4 regions of the Streptomyces sp. NPDC028308 genome follow, and region 1 is predicted to be linked to each of the others. Evidence: riboswitches for the same ligand, from Rfam matches in the RefSeq annotation. Region 1 holds a riboswitch; each other region holds the start of a gene.
The links. A riboswitch is a leader RNA that binds a small molecule or an ion and turns the genes downstream of it on or off. The one in region 1 is predicted to bind cyclic di-AMP.

Region 1 (4,618 bases):
GCCCCGCCGTCCGCCGCCGGGCCCGACGCACGCCGGGCCCGGCACCCCGCTTCCCCGTGCTCGTCCCGAGCCCGTTTCCGCACCAGTCCGAGGAGCAGTGATGACTACCACGGTCCCCGACACCGCCGAGGTCGAACTCGCCATCGGCGGCATGACCTGCGCCTCGTGCGCCGCCAGGATCGAGAAGAAGCTCAACCGCATGGACGGGGTCGAGGCCACCGTCAACTACGCCACGGAGAAGGCGAAGGTCAGCTACCGCGGCCAGGACGTGTCGGTGGCGGACCTGATCGCCACCGTGGAGGCCACGGGCTACACCGCCGCCGAACCGGCTCCACCGCACACCGGGCCGGGGCGGGACGGCGCCGCCCCGGGCGAGGCCGACGAGCTGCGCCCCCTGCGGCAACGGCTGGTCACCGCCGTGGTCCTGGCGGTCCCGGTCGTCGCGATGGCGATGATCCCCGCCCTCCAGTTCGAGTACTGGCAGTGGCTCAGCCTCACCCTCGCCGCTCCCGTGGTCACCTACGCGGCCTGGCCGTTCCACCGGGCCGCGATCACCAACGCCCGCCACGGCGCGGCCACGATGGACACGCTCATCTCGGTGGGCACCTCGGCCGCCTTCCTGTGGTCCCTGTGGGCGCTGTTCCTCGGCTCCGCCGGCACCCCGGGCATGACGCACCCCTTCGAGTTCACCGTCGGCCGCTCCGACGGCGCCGGGAACATCTACCTGGAGGCCGCCGCCGGTGTCACCGCCTTCATCCTGGCCGGACGGTACTTCGAGGCCCGCTCCAAGCGCCGGGCCGGTGCCGCGCTGAAGGCGCTGCTGGAGCTCGGGGCCAAGGAGGTCACCGTGCTGCGGCAGGGCCGTGAGCGGCTGGTCCCGGTGGGCGAGCTGCGAGCAGGGGACCGCTTCCTGGTCCGGCCCGGCGAGAAGATCGCCACCGACGGAACCGTCGTCGAGGGCACCTCGGCCGTCGACGCCTCCATGCTGACCGGCGAGTCCGTGCCGGTCGAGGTCGGCCCCGGGGACACCGTCACGGGCGCCACGCTGAACGCCGGCGGCCGGCTCGTCGTCGAGGCCACACGGGTCGGCGCGGACACCCAACTCGCCCGTATGGCACGACTGGTGGAGGACGCGCAGAACGGCAAGGCGGCGGCCCAGCGGCTGGCCGACCGGATCTCCGCCGTGTTCGTGCCCGTCGTCATCGCCCTCGCGCTCGGCACCCTCGGCTTCTGGCTGGGCAACGGCGCCGGGCTGACCGCCGCGTTCACCGCCGCGGTGGCGGTGCTGATCATCGCCTGCCCCTGCGCGCTGGGCCTGGCGACCCCGACCGCGCTCATGGTGGGCACGGGCCGGGGCGCGCAGCTCGGCATCCTGATCAAGGGCCCCGAGGTCCTGGAGAGCACGCGCAGGGTCGACACGATCCTCCTGGACAAGACCGGCACCGTCACCACCGGCAGGATGACCCTCCTCGCCGTCCACACCACCCCCGCGACGAGCGAGGCCGAGGTGCTGCGGCTGGCGGGCGCCCTGGAGCACGCCTCCGAACACCCCGTCGCCCGGGCCGTCGTCACCGGGGCGACCGAGCGGGGCGTCACCCTGCCGGTCCCCGAGGACTTCGCCAACGTCGCCGGGCTGGGAGTGCAGGGCGTCGTGGACGGTCACGCGGTCCTCGTCGGCCGCGAAAGGCTCCTCCGGGAGTGGTCCATGAGCCTGCCGGCGCAACTGGAGCGCGCTCGGGCCGTCGCCGAGGCGGCCGGTCGCACCGCCGTCGCGGTCGCCTGGGACGGCGAGGCGCGGGCGGTCCTCGAAGTCGCCGACGCCGTCAAGGACACCAGCGCCGAGGCCGTACGACGACTGCGGGCCCTCGGCCTCACACCGGTCCTGCTCACCGGCGACAACCGGGCCGTCGCCGAGTCCGTCGCGGCCGAGGTCGGCATCGACGAGGTGATCGCCGAGGTCATGCCGGAGGACAAGGTCGCCGTCGTGGAGAGGCTCCAGGCCGAAGGGCGCAGCGTCGCGATGGTCGGCGACGGTGTCAACGACGCCGCCGCGCTGGCCCGGGCCGACCTGGGCCTGGCCATGGGCACCGGAACCGACGCGGCCATCGAGGCCGGCGACCTGACCCTCGTACGCGGCGACCTGCGCGTCGCCGCCGACGCGATCCGGCTGTCCCGCAGAACGCTGGGCACCATCAGGTCGAACCTGTTCTGGGCCTTCGCCTACAACGTGGCCGCCCTGCCGCTCGCCGCGGCGGGCCTGCTCAACCCGATGATCGCCGGAGCCGCCATGGCCTTCTCCTCGGTCTTCGTCGTCGGCAACTCCCTGCGCCTGCGCGGGTTCAGGGCCCTCGACTGACCCGGACGCCGCGAACCCCGTCACGGAGGGGACGGAGCGGCCACTTGTGACGGTTGTTCCATCCCGTCGCAAGTGGCCGTTCTGTCCTGTTTGGTGCTTAAGGTCCAACTGGCAATGATTTAGGGCTCGCTGGCGTCCTGGTGCGTGAGCAGGGTCATACCGGTGACGGTGCGTCGCGGCCGCCGTCCGTCAAATCCTCGGGTGCGCCAGGGGATTGCGGCCCCGGGAAGATCGCTCGTCGACGGACAGTCACCGGCAATAGGGACATCGATCAAGAAATGGGTGTGCACAGAAACCCCACAAGCTTGTCCAGGCCCTCTCATGTCGCTTACGTTCTGCCTCACTCCGGACGGACGCCCAATCCTGCCGCCGCCCGGATCCCGCACACTCACCCGTCCACGGCAGGAGCGGGGGACCCACAGGTACGACGCCTGTTCCGGTCTCCGGAACGGGCTAGGGGTCAAGCCGCGCGCAACGCGGCCGGGCATCTCCAGCCCGCACCCGACAGCTCACCTCGCAGGCGCCGGAGAGGAATGCACCATGCCCGCGAAGGGTAAGCACCGCCGTCCCAAGTCCCTGCGCATCACCCGCTCGATAGCCGTCGCCGGCACCGGTGGCGCCGCACTCGCGCTGCCCCTGATGGGAGCCGCCGGCGCCCACGCCGCCACTCCGGCGGCCGCCGCCTCCTCCGCCACGGCGAAGACCGTCGCCGCCGCCCCCGTCGCCGCCCAGAAGGCCGTGACCAAGACCTACGCGGTCAAGGCGGGCGACTCCCTCGCGAAGATCGCCGACGACCAGGACGTCAGCGGCGGCTGGAAGAAGCTCTACCAGGACAACCGCAAGGCCATCGGCGGCGACCCCGCGCTGATCCACCCGGGCCTGAAGCTGACGCTCGGCGGCAAGGCCGCGTCCGCCCCCGCCAAGCCCTCCACCGCCGCCAAGCCGTCCGGCAAGACCACCCAGACGGCCAAGACGCAGGCCGCCCCGGCCGCCGCCACCAGCAGCTCCGGCTACACCCTGCCGGTCGAGGGCGCGACCGTCGGCACGTCCTACAAGACCGCGGGCAGCATGTGGTCCAGCGGTTACCACACCGGCGTCGACTTCGTGGCCCCGACCGGCACCACCCTCAAGGCCGTCGGACCGGGCACCGTCGTCTCGGCCGGCTGGGGCGGCGCGTACGGCAACCAGGTCGTCATCCGGCACACCGACGGCCAGTACTCCCAGTACGCCCACCTGTCCTCGCTCTCGGTCTCGGCCGGGCAGACCGTGACCGGCGGTCAGCAGATCGGCCTGTCCGGCGCGACCGGCAACGTCACCGGACCGCACCTGCACTTCGAGATCCGCACCACGCCGGACTACGGCTCGGACGTGGACCCGCTCGCGTACCTGCGCGCGCACGGCGTCTCCGTCGGCTGACGCCCGCACCCGCACACCGGAGGCCGGACCCCGATCACCGGGGTCCGGCCTCCGCCGTGCCGGGGGGGGGCGACACTCCTTTGCGGCGGTGACCGCCGCACGCGTACCGCGTGGGTGGACGCAGGCGTTGAGGCTCGTCAACCGCCCTTGAACACCGCCTTATTCCGGGATTGACCAACACTTGACGAGTGGCTTATCTCACCGCACGTCAACCCCTTCCTACGGTCGCGTAGCTCACATCAAAAGGTGAATCATGGGCCGATGTGGCAGACGATTCGAAGAGTGACAACAGATCAGTGATCGGGTCGTACGTGGCGGTGGGGGACAGCTTCACCGAGGGCGTCGGCGATCCCGGTCCGGACGGGGCCTTCGTCGGCTGGGCCGACCGGTTCGCGGTCCTGCTCGCGGACCGACGGCCCGAGGGCGACTTCGGCTACACCAACCTCGCCGTACGCGGCAAACTGCTCGACCAGATCGTGGCGGACCAGCTCCCGCAGGCCAAGGCGCTGGAACCCGACCTCGTCTCCTTCTGCGCGGGCGGCAACGACATCATCCGGCCCGGCACCGACCCCGACGAGGTTGCAGAGCGCTTCGAGCGGGCCGTCGCCGACCTCACCTCGGTCGTCGGCACCGTCATGGTGACCACCGGCTTCGACACCCGCGGCGTACCCGTGCTCAAGCACCTGCGCGGCAAGATCGCCACGTACAACGGACACGTACGGGCCATCGCCGACCGCTACGGCTGCCCGGTGCTCGACCTGTGGTCCCTCAAGACCGTGCAGGACCGGCGCGCCTGGGACGGCGACCGGCTCCACCTCTCTCCCGAGGGGCACACTCGCGTCGCCC
Region 2 (4,618 bases), on a different contig from region 1:
TGGTGCCGCGCCCGGAGGAACGGATCGGCGGGCTGGAGGTGGCGGCGCGCTACGAGGCGGCGCAGGCCGACGCGTTCATCGGCGGCGACCTGTACGCGGTGCAGGACTCCCCGTACGGGGTGCGGCTGGTCGTCGGGGACGTGCGGGGCAAGGGAATGGGCGCGGTGACGGCCGTCGCCGTCGTCATCGGGGCGTTCCGTGAGGCGGCCGAGCACGAGCCGACGCTGGAGGCGGTCGCCCAGCGGCTGGAACGGGCGCTGGCGCGCGAGGGGACGCGGCGCGACGGGCTGGACGCCTTCGAGGGGTTCACCACCGCCGTTCTCGCGGAGGTCCCGCACGGGGACGGCTTCGTGCGCGTCGTCAACCGCGGCCATCCCCCGCCGCTGCTCCTGCACGCGGACGGCACCCTGCGCACGCTGGAGGGGCCGGACTCCGCGCTGCCGCTCGGGATGGGCGAGCTGGGCACCTGGCCCGACCGTGCCGCCGTGGTGCCGTTCCCGGGCGGGGCGACGCTCCTCGTCTACACGGACGGGCTGTCGGAGGCGCGCGACCCGGAGGGCCGCTTCTACGACCCCGCGGCCCGTCTCGCGGGACGGGTCTTCCGCGACCCGGACGCGCTGCTCGACACCCTCATCAAGGACGTGCACCGGCACACGGGAGACGGGACGACGGACGATCTGGCGCTGCTGGCCGTACGGCGGCCGTGAGTCACCGGGGCGGGAGAAGGGGCCGAGGTCACCGCGAGTGATCGAGTAGCACCGCTGCGCATAACAACTGACGAACCGTCAGCGAAAATGAGGTTTAGCCCGCAGGGTCAACTCGCCCGGTTTTCACCGCCCGTGACCCGTAAGTCCGTGACGAAGACGTTAATGATCAGTCGGAACAGCTTGGAATACGGGACCCGAGTCTATTAACGTTCGATAACGCAGCGCGGTCGTCCCAGCCGTCACAAGAGATGGCTCCGTGCGCACGCGCCGAATCCCGCAAGGGAACCGGGGAACCACCAACTTGGGGTGAATCGAGCGTCTTCCGCGGTGCGGTGCACCCTGGTCGACGCGCGTAGGAGACCTTCCTGCTCCGAACCCGTCAGCTAACCCGGTAGGCGAGAAGGAAGGAAAGGAGCGCGCCCACGTGGCGTCCAACCGGCCTGCCCAGTCAACCTCGTTCGCGCCGAGTGACCAGCAGAGCAACACCTTCGGCTACGGCCGCGGCAACGACGAGGGCCCCTGGGAGGAGTGGAATCCCACCGAGGATTCCGTCCGTCCCGTCCGTGGCCGGCACCGCGTCTCCAAGCAGCGCGGCGGAGGACTCGCCCGCAGCTCCACCGTCCTCGGCGTAGGCGTCATCGCCGCCGTCGGCGCGGGCGGCATGGCCACCGCGCAGAGCGGCAAGCCGCCGGTGTCCATCTCGATGCCCGACCTGTCATCGGTCGCCGACTCGGCCAAGGGCCTGATATCGGACGGCTCCGACGCCGGCGCACCGAAGGGCTCGGCCACCCCGCTCACCACCGCGGGACTGACCAACTCGGACACCGCGCGAGGCACCACCGACGCGGGCGAGGCCCTGCGCGCCCGCATCATGCAGCAGGCCGAGTCGCAGCAGGACCAGGTCGACCTCAAGGCCGCCGAGGCGGCTCAGGCCGCCGCCGTGAAGAAGGCCGCCGAGGAAGCCGCCAAGACCCAGGACGAGGCCGAGGCCAAGGCCGCCGCCGCCAAGAAGAAGGCGGAGCAGGAGGCCAAGGAGAAGGCCGAGGCGGAGCGCCTCGCGGAGCTCGCCAAGAGCTACGCGCTGCCGACCTCCTCGTACACGCTCACCTCGCGCTTCGGTGACTCCGGCTCCATGTGGTCCTCCGGCTACCACACCGGCCTCGACTTCGCGGCGCCCACCGGCACGCTGATCAAGGCCGTGCACACCGGAACCATCACCGAGGCGGGCTGGGCCGGTTCGTACGGCTACCGCACCATCCTCACCCTGGAGGACGGCACCGAGGTCTGGTTCTGCCACCAGTCGTCCATCAGCGTCAGCGTGGGCCAGAAGGTCGCCACCGGTGACGTCATCGGACGGGTGGGCGCGACCGGCAACGTGACCGGGCCGCACCTGCACATGGAGGTCCACGCGGGCGGCGCCGCCACCGGCATCGACCCGATGGCGTGGCTGCAGAGCAAGGGCCTCAACCCGTAGGTCCGCCGGCCGGGCTCGCGGAATAGGCGGTACCGCGGACGATGTTGAAATCGTCCATGACTTCTCTCCGCAAGCTCGGCCCGTCAGACCTCGAGGTCTTCCCGCTCGCCCTCGGCGGCAACGTCTTCGGCTGGACCGCCGACGAGGCGCAGTCCTTCGCCGTGCTGGACGCCTACGCGGCGGCCGGCGGCAACTTCGTGGACACCGCGGACACCTACTCCTCGTGGGCTCCCGGCAACGAGGGCGGCGAGTCGGAGACCGTCATCGGCCGGTGGTTCGCCGCGCGCGGCAACCGTTCCGACATCGTCCTCGCGACCAAGGCCGGCGCGCACCCCGCGTACAAGGGGCTGGCGCCCGACACCCTCAGGGCCGCCGCCGACGCCTCGCTGCGCCGGCTGGGCACGGACTACATCGACCTGTACTACACGCACTACGACGACCCCTCGGTCCCCGTCGAGGACATCATCGGCACGCTCGACGAACTGGTGCGGGCCGGCAAGGTGCGCGCCGTCGCGGCCTCCAACATCTCGCCCGAACGGCTCCAGGAGTCCCTGGAGTTCTCCGACCGCGAGGGCCTGGTCCGCTACGTCGCCGTCCAGCCGCACTACAACCTCGTCTCCCGCCGCACCTACGAGGGCCCGCTCCAGGAGATCGCCTCCCGCTCCGGCCTCGCCGCCGTCCCGTACTACGCCCTGGCCTCCGGCTTCCTCACCGGCAAGTACCGCCCGGGTACGACGGTCGACTCGGCGCGGGCCGCCGGCGCGGGCAAGCACCTGGAGACCGAGCGCGGGACGCGGGTGCTGGCCGCGCTCGACGAGATCGCCGGGTCCCGGGGCGTCCCGCAGGCCACGGTCGCCCTGGCCTGGCTCGCCGACCGGCCGACGGTGGCGGCGCCGCTCGCCTCCGCCCGGACGGTCGAGCAGCTCCCGGCGCTCCTCGGGGTGGCCGACCTGACCCTGACGGACGCGGAGCTGGCCACGCTGACGCAGGCGTCCGCCTAGGGCCTGTCGTTTGGATCAGGCCGGTGTCGCGGGGTCTGGCACGCACATCTGCGGCGTTGTCGTCGGTCGCCGACTCCCCCACTCTCGGCTCCGCTCGAGCGGGGGGACCCCCATCGCTTCGACTCCCTCCTCCGCCTTGCAGCTGCACGCACCAGACCCCGCTCGGGTCGGCCGGGACGAACCGTCCGTCACGGCCGGCCTGATCCAAACGACAGACCCTAGACAGGTCCCGCCGGTCGCTCCGCCCCGGTCGCGCTACGAGCGGTACGGGTTGTACGCGCCGTAGGGGTCGTGGCCCGGGTGGGGCGCCGGGTACGCCGACGGGGGGCCGGCGTACGGGTGGACGGGCGGCGGCGCGTACAGCGGTGGCCAGGGCGGTACGACCGCGGGGGCGGACGCCCGGGCCGCGTACGCGAGGGAGGGCCGGGCTACCTCCCGGCGCCGCCACAGCTCGTGCAGCAGCTCCCTCTCCCGTACGACGAAGTCGGCGCTCGCGCGGCCGGCGCGCCCGCGGTGCCGCAGGAACGCCAGCGAGGTCGCGTAGGACTCGTACTCGGCGACCGACCGGGCGGCGGCCTTGCCGAAATGGTGAGCGGCGTAGTCGCGAGCCAAACGCCGCGCCCGCATGGACCCCAGGACGAACGGCTCGGGCGCCGTCAGCCAGCCCGCCACGGCGTACGCGGGCAGCTCCGCGCGCACGGTGCGCAGTTCCCGCTGGCGCGTCCATATGACCAGCCAGGTGAGCAGGCCGAACGCGGGGACCATGAAGGCCGCGTAGACCGCGAAGAAGCCGTACTCGCCGAAGGACGAGGAGCCGTTCCACACCGCGTGCATGCCCATGGCCAGCAGCAGTCCGGACAGCGGCAGCAGCACCCGGCGCAGGCGCTGGCGGTCCGCGGACAGCGCGGCGATGCCGAAGCCGATGCCGGTGAGGACGGTGAACAGCGGGTGCGCGAACGGGGACATCACCACGCGCACGAAGAAGGTTGCCGCGGTCACCGACGCCAGGCCCCGGCCGCCGTTGAGCTGGTCGGTGCCGAAGGCGTTGCCGAGGTAGAGGATGTTCTCGGTGAAGGCGAAGCCGGTGGCGGTCACCCCGGCTATGACGACCCCGTCGACGATCCCGGTGAAGTCCCGTCTGCGGAACAGGAAGACCAGCAGCACGGCGGCCGCCTTCGCGGACTCCTCCACCACGGGCGCTATGACGGTGGCACCGAGCGTGTCGGCGCCGGACGGGTCAGCGGTCGCTGTCGCTATCCACCGGGTCGCGAAACTGTTGGCGACGATCGCTATCAGCGCCGCCGCGCAGGCGCCCCAGGCGAAGGCGAAGAGCAGGTTCCGCCAGGGGCCCGGTTCGACGCGGTCCAGCCAGCGGAACGCGGCCAGCAGGAGCGGGACCGGCAGCACGGCGAGGCCGAGGCCCACCAGGAAGCCCT
Region 3 (4,618 bases), on a different contig from region 1:
GAGCCCGAGGATCGCGAAGATCGGCCCCAGCACCACGCGTGTCGGATCACCCTGCTCGAACTGCTGGAGCGGCAGCACCAGCAGCGCCCACCCGATGATCGCCACGAGCGACAACAGCCACAGCAGCAGCACCCGGTGCACCCCGAGGCTTCGCGCCCGCAACTCCTCCAGGGCCCGCCCCCGGTCGGCCAGCAGCGCCGACCGGTCCGGCCAGGTCCGCAGCTGCCAGGGCGGCGGAAGCGGCAGCAGGGAAGGGGACATCGGGACCTCTCGGACGGCGACGGGCGGCGATGCCGCTGGACCACGACGGACGGTGCGCGTCTGCGGTCGACGCTACCGCGCGAACGTGGCCATGCCATCAGCGCGTACCCGCGTCCGGCCGGAATCCTCCGCCTGCCGTACGGGGTCCTCACACCACCCGCGTAGCCCCCGCAAACGGCATCTCGTCGATCGGCGCCAGTCGTACCGGCGCCGACGGGTTGGGGGCGTGGATCATCCGGCCGCCTCCGACGTAGATGCCCACATGGCTGATTCCCGAGTAGAAGAAGACGAGGTCCCCCGGCTGGAGTTCGGCGCGCGAGACCCGCCGGCCGGCCCCGATCTGGGCGTACGTCGTGCGGGGCAGCGACACGCCCGCGGCGCGGTACGCGGCCTGGGTGAGGCCCGAGCAGTCGAAGGCGTTGGGGCCGGTGGCGCCCCACACGTAGGGGCTGCCGAGCTTCTGATAGGCGTACGCGACCGCCTCCGCCGCCCGGGAACCGGGCGCCTTGGCCGGGGTGGCACTCGTGCCGGTGCCGGACGGGAGGCCCGCCGTCTCCCGTGCGCCGGCCCGCGAGGCGTGCCCGGTGCCGCCGCCGTCCGCCGAGAGCCGCGCCCGCTGCTCGTCCGTGAGCCGGGACAGCAACCGGCGTGCCTCGCCCAGCTTCGTGTTGACCGTCTTCTTCTGCCGCTTGAGCTCGGCCTGCCGGGACTTGAGGGAGGTCAGCTCGACGCGGGCGGCGCCCCGCAGCTGCTCGATCTCGCGCAGCTGCTTGCGTACGCGCGCCACGGCCGCGGCCTGCCGGCTTCCCGCACGTTCGGCGAAGGCGGCCCCGTCCAGGTACCGGTCGGGGTCCTCGGACAGCGCGAGCTGCACGGCGGGGTCGAGGCCGCCGGTGCGGTACTGCGCCGTGGCGATCGAACCCAGCGCGTCCCGGGCCGAGTTGAGGCGGTCCGTCCTGCGGGCCGCCTCGTCGCGCAGCGTCCTGAGCCGCCGCTCCCCCTTGTCGGCCTTCTCCTTCGCCCCGTTGTACTTCTCGGTGGCGACCTCCGCCTCCTGGTACAGCTTGTCGACCTTGGCCTTGACCTGCGCCGGGGAGAGCTGCGGTTCGGCGTGTCCCGTCCCCTCGAAGGCGGTGGCCGTCGTCGCGCCCGCGAGGGCGAGGGTGGCGGCGGTGCGGGCCGTCTGACCGCCGAGCGAGCGTTGTCTGGGCTTGCGGTGCGATGCCACGAGGGCACACATCCTTTCGCGAAGACTCGTTCCGCACGGCCGCCCGGCGGGGCACGGCGACGCGTCCGGCGACGGCCCGCACAGGGGGAGCGGGGCGCCGCCGGACCTTTCGGCGGAAGCGACCGGTTGCCGCCCCTGGCCCGGGCGGCGGTGGAGAGCCGGTCACCTGGGGGAGGACGCTAAACCTGAGCGTGAGCGGCCGGTGACGCCATGTGCGGAAGTGGCGGGAGAGGTCCGCCGGGTGACCGGATGTGACCGCGCTCCCGGTCCGTGGGCGTCGGCTTGACGCTGAGTGCTGACCGAAGCGGGGATTTTCCGACGGGGCCCGAGACCCTGGTGCTATGAGCCCACTGGGCGGTCGTGAGAGGTGTCGCGTGACCGCCGAGACGGAGGTGAACACTGCGGCGGGTGGGTCCCGTGGGGTGCGACCGACCGGGGGGCCGGACGGCTGCCGGAGCCGGAAGCGGGTCGCTGGAGACGGCTACCGGAGCCGGAGGGAGGGCTGGTGGAGGCGGCCGGCGGGGCCCCGATTAGGCTCCGGCGCATGGACGTACTCATCCATCTCTTCGTCGGCCTGCACATCATCGGCATCGCCGCGCTCCTCGGCGGCTTCCTCACCCAGATGAAGGCGATGGGCCAGGGCACGGCCCGCTTCGTCCCCGCGATGCTGCACGGCGCGCTCACCATGCTGGTCACCGGAGTCGTGCTGGTCGGTCTCAACCAAGCCGACGACAACTCGCTCGACAACGTCAAGCTCGGCGTGAAGCTGGCCCTGCTGATCGTGATCCTCGGGCTCGTCTACGTGAAGCGCGACGAGGAGAAGGTCGACAAGGGCGCCTTCGCCGCGGTCGGCCTGCTGACCGTCGCGAACATCTTCATCGCGGTGCTCTGGACCTGACGGCGCCCGCCCGGGGAACCCTGGGCGACCGGCCCGACCGGCCCGACCGGCCCGACGGCCGCGCCCGGCGTGACCCCATGGTCATCGGCAGGCCCGGCGGCCGTGTCCGGTGCGACCCGGGGGCCGTACCGGACACGAACGCGAGGGGGTGCCGGCGTGGTGGCGTCCCCTACGCGGGGCGCACCACGCTGTGGATCGACGAGGTGCCGTCGTAGTAGATCGACTCCTCGCGGACGTACGCGCCCGGCTTCGGGGCGTGGATCATCATGCCGTTGCCGATGTACAGGCCGACGTGGCTGATGTCGTCGTAGAAGAAGACCAGGTCACCGGGCTTGATGTCGGAGAGCGGGACCGTGGTGCCCGCGTCGACCTGGTCCCAGGTGGTGCGCGGCAGGGAGACGCCCGCGGCCTTCCAGGCGGCCTGGGTGAGACCGGAGCAGTCGTAGGAGTCCGGGCCGGTCGCGCCCCACACGTACGGCTTGCCGACCTGGGCCCGCGCGAAGGCGATGGCCTTGTCGGCCGTGGTGGCGTACGCCGGGTCCTCCGCCGTGCCGCCCGCGCCGGCGTCCGAGTCGCCCTGGTCCTGCTGGGCGGTCTCCTCGCGGCTCCGCTCCTCCTGCGCGGCCTGCTGCCTGGCCAGTTCCTCGGCCTTGCGGTCGGCCTCCTCGCGCTTCTTCTCCTCGATCGCCGCGAGCCGCGCCTTCTCCTCGGCGGTGAGCTTCGAGAGCAGTCCGCGGGCGTCGGCGAGCTTCCGCTGCACCTCGGCCTTGGTCGACTTGAGCGTCCGCTGCGAGGTGGTCAGCTTCTCCAGGCTCTCGGAGGCCTCCGCCCGCTTCTTCGCCGTCGCCGCCTGCTCGGTGACGTAGTCGTCCACCGCCACCTTCTGGCGGCTGGTCAGACGGCCCATGAGCTGGGTCTGGTCGAAGTAGTCCTGCGGGTCGTCCGCCAGCAGGAGGGTCGCGGTGTCGGGGGCTGCGGCCCCGGTGCGGTACTGGGCGGCGGCGTACGAACCCAGCTCCTCGCGCGCCGTGTTGAGCTTCTCGGTGCGCTTGGCCACGTCGTCCAGCAGGGTGTCGACGCGCTGGCGCTGCTTGGAGCTCTTCTCCTTGGCCGCGTTGTACTTCTGGGTGGCCGTCTCGGCCTGGTGGTAGAGGTCGTCCACCTTCTTCTGGACTTCCTCGAGACTCGGCCTGGGTTCGGCCGAGGGCGCGGCGTTCGCCGTCTGCGAGAGCAGGGCCACGGACGTGAGGGCCGCCGTGGCGAGGCCCGGGGCCCGGACACCCGCTACGCGCGTTCCCGCAGGACGCCATTTGCGATGCGACGCCAAGAGAGGCGACTCCTTCCACGATCCGCCTACCGAGTTAGCTGTCGGGTTCGGGCGGGTGGTTCGGAAGGGTTGCCCTACGGTCCGCGCCCGACAAGGCGGTCGGACCGATTCACCCCAAGGTCGGTGGGTCCCCGGCTCCGGTTGCCGCGTGGGCGCGCCGGACTCGGCGGAGGCCGCGCGGCCCGGCGTCGTTCGCCGGTTGGGTCGGGCGGCCTGACCGGCACGCTAGCCAACGCGTGTGGCTTCTGTGAAGGTTGATGTTCGATATGCCCGATACGTTTTCGTGACCTTTTTCGCGGGGACCGGGTCGCGCCGCCGTCGCGGATCGTTTTCCGGCTGATTGTCCTGACATGTGCGCCTTCCTCGGCGGACGTGGTGTGCGTCTCGTCCGGCCGTCACCCCAGGTGACGGGGTGGTTCCGGACGGCGAGAGCGGCCGGGCGGCGGGGGCGGCACCGGACGGAGCGGCACGCTGCCCGACGGGGCGAAGCGGCGGCCCGGGTACGGGAAGACGGCGGGCCTGGCGAGTGGTGCGGGGGCGATGCGCCTACGAGGGGAGCGGGGCGGCGGTGACCGGCGGGCCGGTCCCGGAATGCGGCGGAGTTCCCGAGGTGGCCGCGGGGTGTCAGTGGGGCGGCCTAGACTCGGAAGGCGATGAGCAGCCTCTTTGACGACAGCTTCCTGGCGGACCTCAAGCCCTCCGGGGCCCACGAGGAAGAGCCCCCGCCGCCGCCCGAGGACGGGACGCCGGAGCACCTCCCGGACGACCTGTTCGGCGGCCGCTTCGACGCGCCCCCGAGCAGGGACGCGTACTACCGCGACGGCGCCGCGCGCCCCGCGGTGGACCCGGCGGCGCTGCTGGACGGGCTGAACGAGAACCAGCGGGCGGCCGTGGTGCACGCCGG
Region 4 (4,618 bases), on a different contig from region 1:
CCCGGACCTTCATCTTCGACACCGGCCTCGCACCGGCCGCGGCGGGCGCGGCGCTGGCGGCGCTGCGGCTGCTGCGCCGTGAACCGGAGCGGGCGGCACGTGCACGGCGGGTGGCGGGCACCCTGCACACCCGGCTGACGGCCGAGGGCCTGGAGGCGGTCCGGCCGGACGCCGCGGTGGTGTCGGTGCGCGCGCCGTCCCCGGAGCGGGCGGTGGCGTGGGCGGCCGGCTGCCGGGAGGCGGGTCTCGCCGTCGGCTGCTTCCGGCCGCCGTCCGTGCCGGACGGTGTCTCGCGCCTGCGGCTGACCGCCCGCGCGGACCTCGCCGAGGGACAGATCGAGCACGCCGTACGGGTGATCAGCCGGACGCGGTGAACGCCCCGGGGACCAGCCCGGTACGGCGAGGCGGGTGGTGCGGGGCTCAGCCCAGGGCGGCGATGAACCCCTCCCAGGCGGCCGGGGCGAAGAGCAGGGCGGGCCCCGCGGTGTTCTTCGAGTCGCGGACGGCGACCAGCCCGGCCCAGGGGCCCGGTCCCGGTCGCGCGGTCTCCACGCAGTTGTTCATCCCGGTGCTCCGGCTGCTGCGCAGCCAGCGCACGCCGTGCAGGGACGTGCTGGAAGGTACGTACCGAGGCAGTGCGGACATGAAGACTCCTCACGCGCCGTCACGTATCGCGGCGATGTAATCCACGGACTCCTCGGGCGAAAGGGCGTGGATCCGAAGGGTGTTGAAGGCCTCCGTATAGGCCTGGAGGTCTTCTTTCCGTTCGAGATGGAGGCTACTCGTCATGTGGTCAAGAACAACCACATCCAGATCAGAAGTGTTCGGAAATGAGAAGATTACGAAAGGCCCGGTGATTCCGATGTGGGCTCCGGTCGCGAAGGGGAGGACCTGGAGGCGCACGTGAGGAAGGTGCGCCGCCTCCAGCAGCCGTTCCAGTTGGCGTTCCATCACCGCAGGTCCGCCGACCGTCCGCCGCAGCACCGCCTCGTCGAGCACGGCGCTCAGTTCCAGCGGCGCATTCGAACACAGCACGTCCTGACGGGCCAGCCGTACCTCCACGAGCGTGTTCAGCTTTCCGTCCTCCAGCCCCTTCACGGCCGCCCGGGTGACCGCTCGGGCGTACTCGGGTGTCTGCAGCAGGCCCGGTACGACGGACGTCTCCAGCGTGCGCATGGTGCTGGCCTGCGACTCCAGACTGATGAAGTCCCGGTACGCAGGCGGGAGTACACCGCGGTAGGCGTGCCACCAGTGGTCGCGCCCGCCGCCCTCGGAGCCCGCCAGCCCGATCAGCAGCTCCCGCAGCCCGGGGTTCTGCACGCCGTAGGCGTCGAGGAGCCGGCGCACGTCCGGCGGCTTCGCCCCGCTGGTGCCGGTCTCGATCCGGCTCACCTTCGACTGGTGCCACCCGACGAGCCGGGCCGCCTCGCCGCTCGTGAGTCCCGCCCGGGTGCGCAGGGCGCGCAGTTCGGCGCCCAGCTTGCGGCGCCGCACCGCTGGACCGTGTCGCATGGCCGTCTCCTTCCGCCCGGTGAGCGGCGTTCACGGCGACGGTAGAGGATGAGCCCGGGACCCGGCCAAATGGGTTCGCTCGCCGCAGAGTTCACCGCTTCGAGCGACAGATATATGCATATCTTGGTGGATGGCGCCCGTGAGGCGTGCGGTGATGGCAGTCTGGCGCGAAGCACCAGTCCGGGACCGTACTCGAACCATCCGCTCCGTGTCGGACTACGGGTCCCGTGGGAAAGGGACGACGTCGCCATGGCAGATCACCAGGAAGCATCCGTCACTCTGCCGAGCGATCCCGCCTCGGTCTCCGCGGCCCGGAACTACGTCACCGGCGTGCTCGCCGAGTGGGGTCTGCCGGGTGACTCCGACATCGCCGAGACCGTACGCCTGATCGTGTCCGAACTCGCCACCAACGCCGTCCAGCACACCCTCGGGCAGTCCCCGACCTTCACCGTCGACGTCGTGCTCGACCGCGACGAGCAGCTGCGCATCGGCGTCACCGACAGCCACCCGCGCTTCCCGAAGCGGCTGCCCGCGGCCGTCCAGCAGGACAACGGCCGCGGTCTCGTGATCATCCGCTGGCTCACCGCCGAGTGCGGCGGAAAGATGAGCGTGCGGCCCACCCGGGAGGGCGGCAAGACGGTCGCGATCGAGCTCCCTTGGTCCCTCCCGGCCCAGCCGGTCACGGCGGGACAGGAACCTTGACGCGGCACCCGGCCACGCCGTCCCCGCGTACGCGTCGCGCGCCCCGTCCGGAGACGCTCCCCGCCGCCGGGGCCCTCAGGGCCGTCACCGGCGCCCCATCGGCCCGTCCTGCCCCTGTTTGCCCACCGGGGCCCCCTTCGCCCTCAGAGAGCGCCTTACGAGCCTGGGCAGGACGCCCCACAGCGTCACGCAGACGGCCAGCGTCCCCGCCGCCGCGGCGATTCCCGCCCCCCGCCCCAGCGTGACGTCCACGACGAGCAGCACGGAGCCGGTGAAGGCCAGCGTCAGGACGCACAGCCCTGCGGAGGCGAGAGCGGAGGAGACCCGCACGATGGTGGCCTTGGCGTTCTGCTGGAACAGCGACCGGTGCAGGGCGGCCGGCGCGACGAACAGGGCGGCGGCCAGCACGGCGAGGAGCAGCGTGGTGACGTACGTGGCGCGCTGCACCGTGTCGAGCGACGGGAACCGCTGGGTGAACGCCAGGGTCAGCAGGAACGCGAAGAGGATCTGCACGCCCGTCTGGACGACGCGCAGTTCCTGGAGCAGTTCGGCGAAGTTGCGGTCCGCGCGCTCCAGGGACGTCTCGTTCCGCGCGGAGTGAGGGTGTCGGTCGGCCATGGACGGACGTGTATCCGCTTCCGGCCCCGGTCACGCCCTCGGAGGGCGACGGCGACCGCCGCCGCCCTCTACGGGCGGGTCAGCCGACCCGGCCGTACCAGACGCTCTTCGTCCAGATCTTCGTGAGCTTCACGACCTCTCCGGTCTTCGGCGAGTGCCAGATCCGTCCCTTCCCGGCGTAGATGCCGACGTGGTAGACGTTCCGGCCCGAGTGGAAGAACACGAGGTCTCCGGCCTTGCGGTGCGAGGCGGAGACGTGATGGGTCTTGTTGTACTGCGCCGCGGCCGTACGAGGCAGCTTCTTGCCCGCCTTCTTGTACGAGTAGAGCGTGAGCCCGGAGCAGTCGAAGCGGCGCGGCCCCGTCGCGCCGTACTTGTACGGAGCACCCTTCTTGGAGGCCGCGATCTGGAGTGCCTTCGTCGCCGTCGAGGCCGCGGCGGCGTCGGATGCGACGCCGGGGACCACGAGGCTGCCGCCGACGGCGGCGATGGTGAGGGCCGAGGCCGTACCGGCCCGGGTCCACAGCGACGGGACACGATTGAGCGCAGTCATGCGCAACCCTTCGTCAGCCGCCTGTGAAGGATGACCTGTCGGATTCGGGCTGGCGAAGTTGCCCGGCCGCGGTGTGCGGCTTCACCCCAAGGACCACGCGGATTGCTCCGGCGGCCCGTCGTGCTGGGTCCTCCACTCCTGCCGATCCACTTCTGTCGACCGGTCATCCGGGCGGCGGCAGGACTCGGCGTCCGCCCGGACCGCCCCGCCGCTGCGGCGGGGGCTTGTCGTCGGAGGGATCTTCACTCATGGATGTCGGAAAATCCGAACGGAACCGGGGATTTGTGGGGTTACTCACCACTCACCCGTTCGGGTGGACACCCCCCATTTCGAACGGGGGTTGGGGGTGTCGACCATGCGCGCACCTGCGGCGGAACGCCTCATTCCGCCCTTGGTGTACGCGCGTTGCGCAACTCGGGAGGGCTGGAAAAAGGGGGCGCGTCTACGCCGTTGGGGGGTACGCCTTTTGGTGCGTTTGTGTCCCGGGCCGGACACCGCGCGCCGGCGGCGGGGACCGGCCCGGGATGGGGGTGCGTCAGTTGTCCGCCGGGGGCGGCAGGGTGACCCTGGCCGCTCGCCGCTCACCGTCCAGGACCCGCAGGGCCTGGGCCAGGGTCGGCGCGTGGACCTCGCTCTCGCCCCGCTGGTGCATCAGAGTGAGCGCGTCCCGCAGTGCGGCGGCTTTCACGACCAGCGCCTGGGCGGCCCGCAGGCCGCGGTAGGTGTCCCCGGGGCGGGCCGGATTGATCCGGCCCAGCAGGTCGACGACGTCGAGGTAACGGTCGATCAGCTCCGCCTCGGCGCGGGTCAGCGCGGGCAGGGGAGGCAGTTCGGGCGGCAGCATCGGCGCCTCACCTTCCGCCGGTCGCGGGGCGCGAGGACCGGTGGCGCGGCACGACCCGGTCGACCAGCCCGTACGCCACCGCCGCCGGGGCGTCCAGGACCGTGTCCCGCTCGATGTCGGCGGCGATCCGCTCCCGGCTCCGCCCCGTGTGCCGCGCGAGCAACTCCTCCAGCGTGTCGCGGGTGCGGGCCGTCTCCGCCGCGTGGATGAGCAGATCGCTCGCCTGCCCACGCACCGGCTCGGCGGCCGACGGCTGGCGGACGAGGACACGCGCGCCCGGCAGCGCGAGCCGCTTGCCCGGGGTGCCCGCGGCGAGGAGCACGGCGGCCGTCGACGCGGCCTGGCCCAGGCAGACGGTCTCCACGTCGCAGGACACCTGCCGCATCGTG

Region 2: another riboswitch for cyclic di-AMP. It lies ahead of ACZ4VA_RS32150 (M23 family metallopeptidase); the one in region 1 lies ahead of ACZ4VA_RS28495 (M23 family metallopeptidase).
Region 3: another riboswitch for cyclic di-AMP. It lies ahead of ACZ4VA_RS22565 (C40 family peptidase); the one in region 1 lies ahead of ACZ4VA_RS28495 (M23 family metallopeptidase).
Region 4: another riboswitch for cyclic di-AMP. It lies ahead of ACZ4VA_RS13095 (C40 family peptidase); the one in region 1 lies ahead of ACZ4VA_RS28495 (M23 family metallopeptidase).

Annotation. Positions count from the first base shown of each region.
Region 1 is NZ_JBVHTO010000012.1:317,607-322,224, forward strand. It holds gene ACZ4VA_RS28490 (heavy metal translocating P-type ATPase) at 101-2,356, shown strand; cyclic di-AMP (ydaO/yuaA leader) riboswitch at 2,775-2,894, shown strand; gene ACZ4VA_RS28495 (M23 family metallopeptidase) at 2,897-3,772, shown strand; gene ACZ4VA_RS28500 (SGNH/GDSL hydrolase family protein) at 4,069-4,618, shown strand, end outside.
Region 2 is NZ_JBVHTO010000015.1:19,815-24,432, reverse strand. It holds gene ACZ4VA_RS32155 (PP2C family protein-serine/threonine phosphatase) at 1-707, shown strand, start outside; cyclic di-AMP (ydaO/yuaA leader) riboswitch at 963-1,120, shown strand; gene ACZ4VA_RS32150 (M23 family metallopeptidase) at 1,132-2,181, shown strand; gene ACZ4VA_RS32145 (aldo/keto reductase) at 2,238-3,182, shown strand; gene ACZ4VA_RS32140 (PrsW family intramembrane metalloprotease) at 3,438-4,618, opposite strand, start outside.
Region 3 is NZ_JBVHTO010000009.1:328,502-333,119, forward strand. It holds gene ACZ4VA_RS22550 (hypothetical protein) at 1-261, opposite strand, end outside; gene ACZ4VA_RS22555 (C40 family peptidase) at 410-1,489, opposite strand; gene ACZ4VA_RS22560 (hypothetical protein) at 2,034-2,387, shown strand; gene ACZ4VA_RS22565 (C40 family peptidase) at 2,557-3,714, opposite strand; cyclic di-AMP (ydaO/yuaA leader) riboswitch at 3,722-3,879, opposite strand; gene pcrA (DNA helicase PcrA) at 4,368-4,618, shown strand, end outside.
Region 4 is NZ_JBVHTO010000005.1:118,999-123,616, forward strand. It holds gene ACZ4VA_RS13070 (8-amino-7-oxononanoate synthase) at 1-374, shown strand, start outside; gene ACZ4VA_RS13075 (DUF397 domain-containing protein) at 421-645, opposite strand; gene ACZ4VA_RS13080 (helix-turn-helix domain-containing protein) at 655-1,512, opposite strand; gene ACZ4VA_RS13085 (ATP-binding protein) at 1,762-2,214, shown strand; gene ACZ4VA_RS13090 (DUF6328 family protein) at 2,299-2,832, opposite strand; gene ACZ4VA_RS13095 (C40 family peptidase) at 2,912-3,385, opposite strand; cyclic di-AMP (ydaO/yuaA leader) riboswitch at 3,389-3,553, opposite strand; gene ACZ4VA_RS13100 (hypothetical protein) at 3,921-4,229, opposite strand; gene ACZ4VA_RS13105 (ATP-dependent Clp protease proteolytic subunit) at 4,237-4,618, opposite strand, start outside.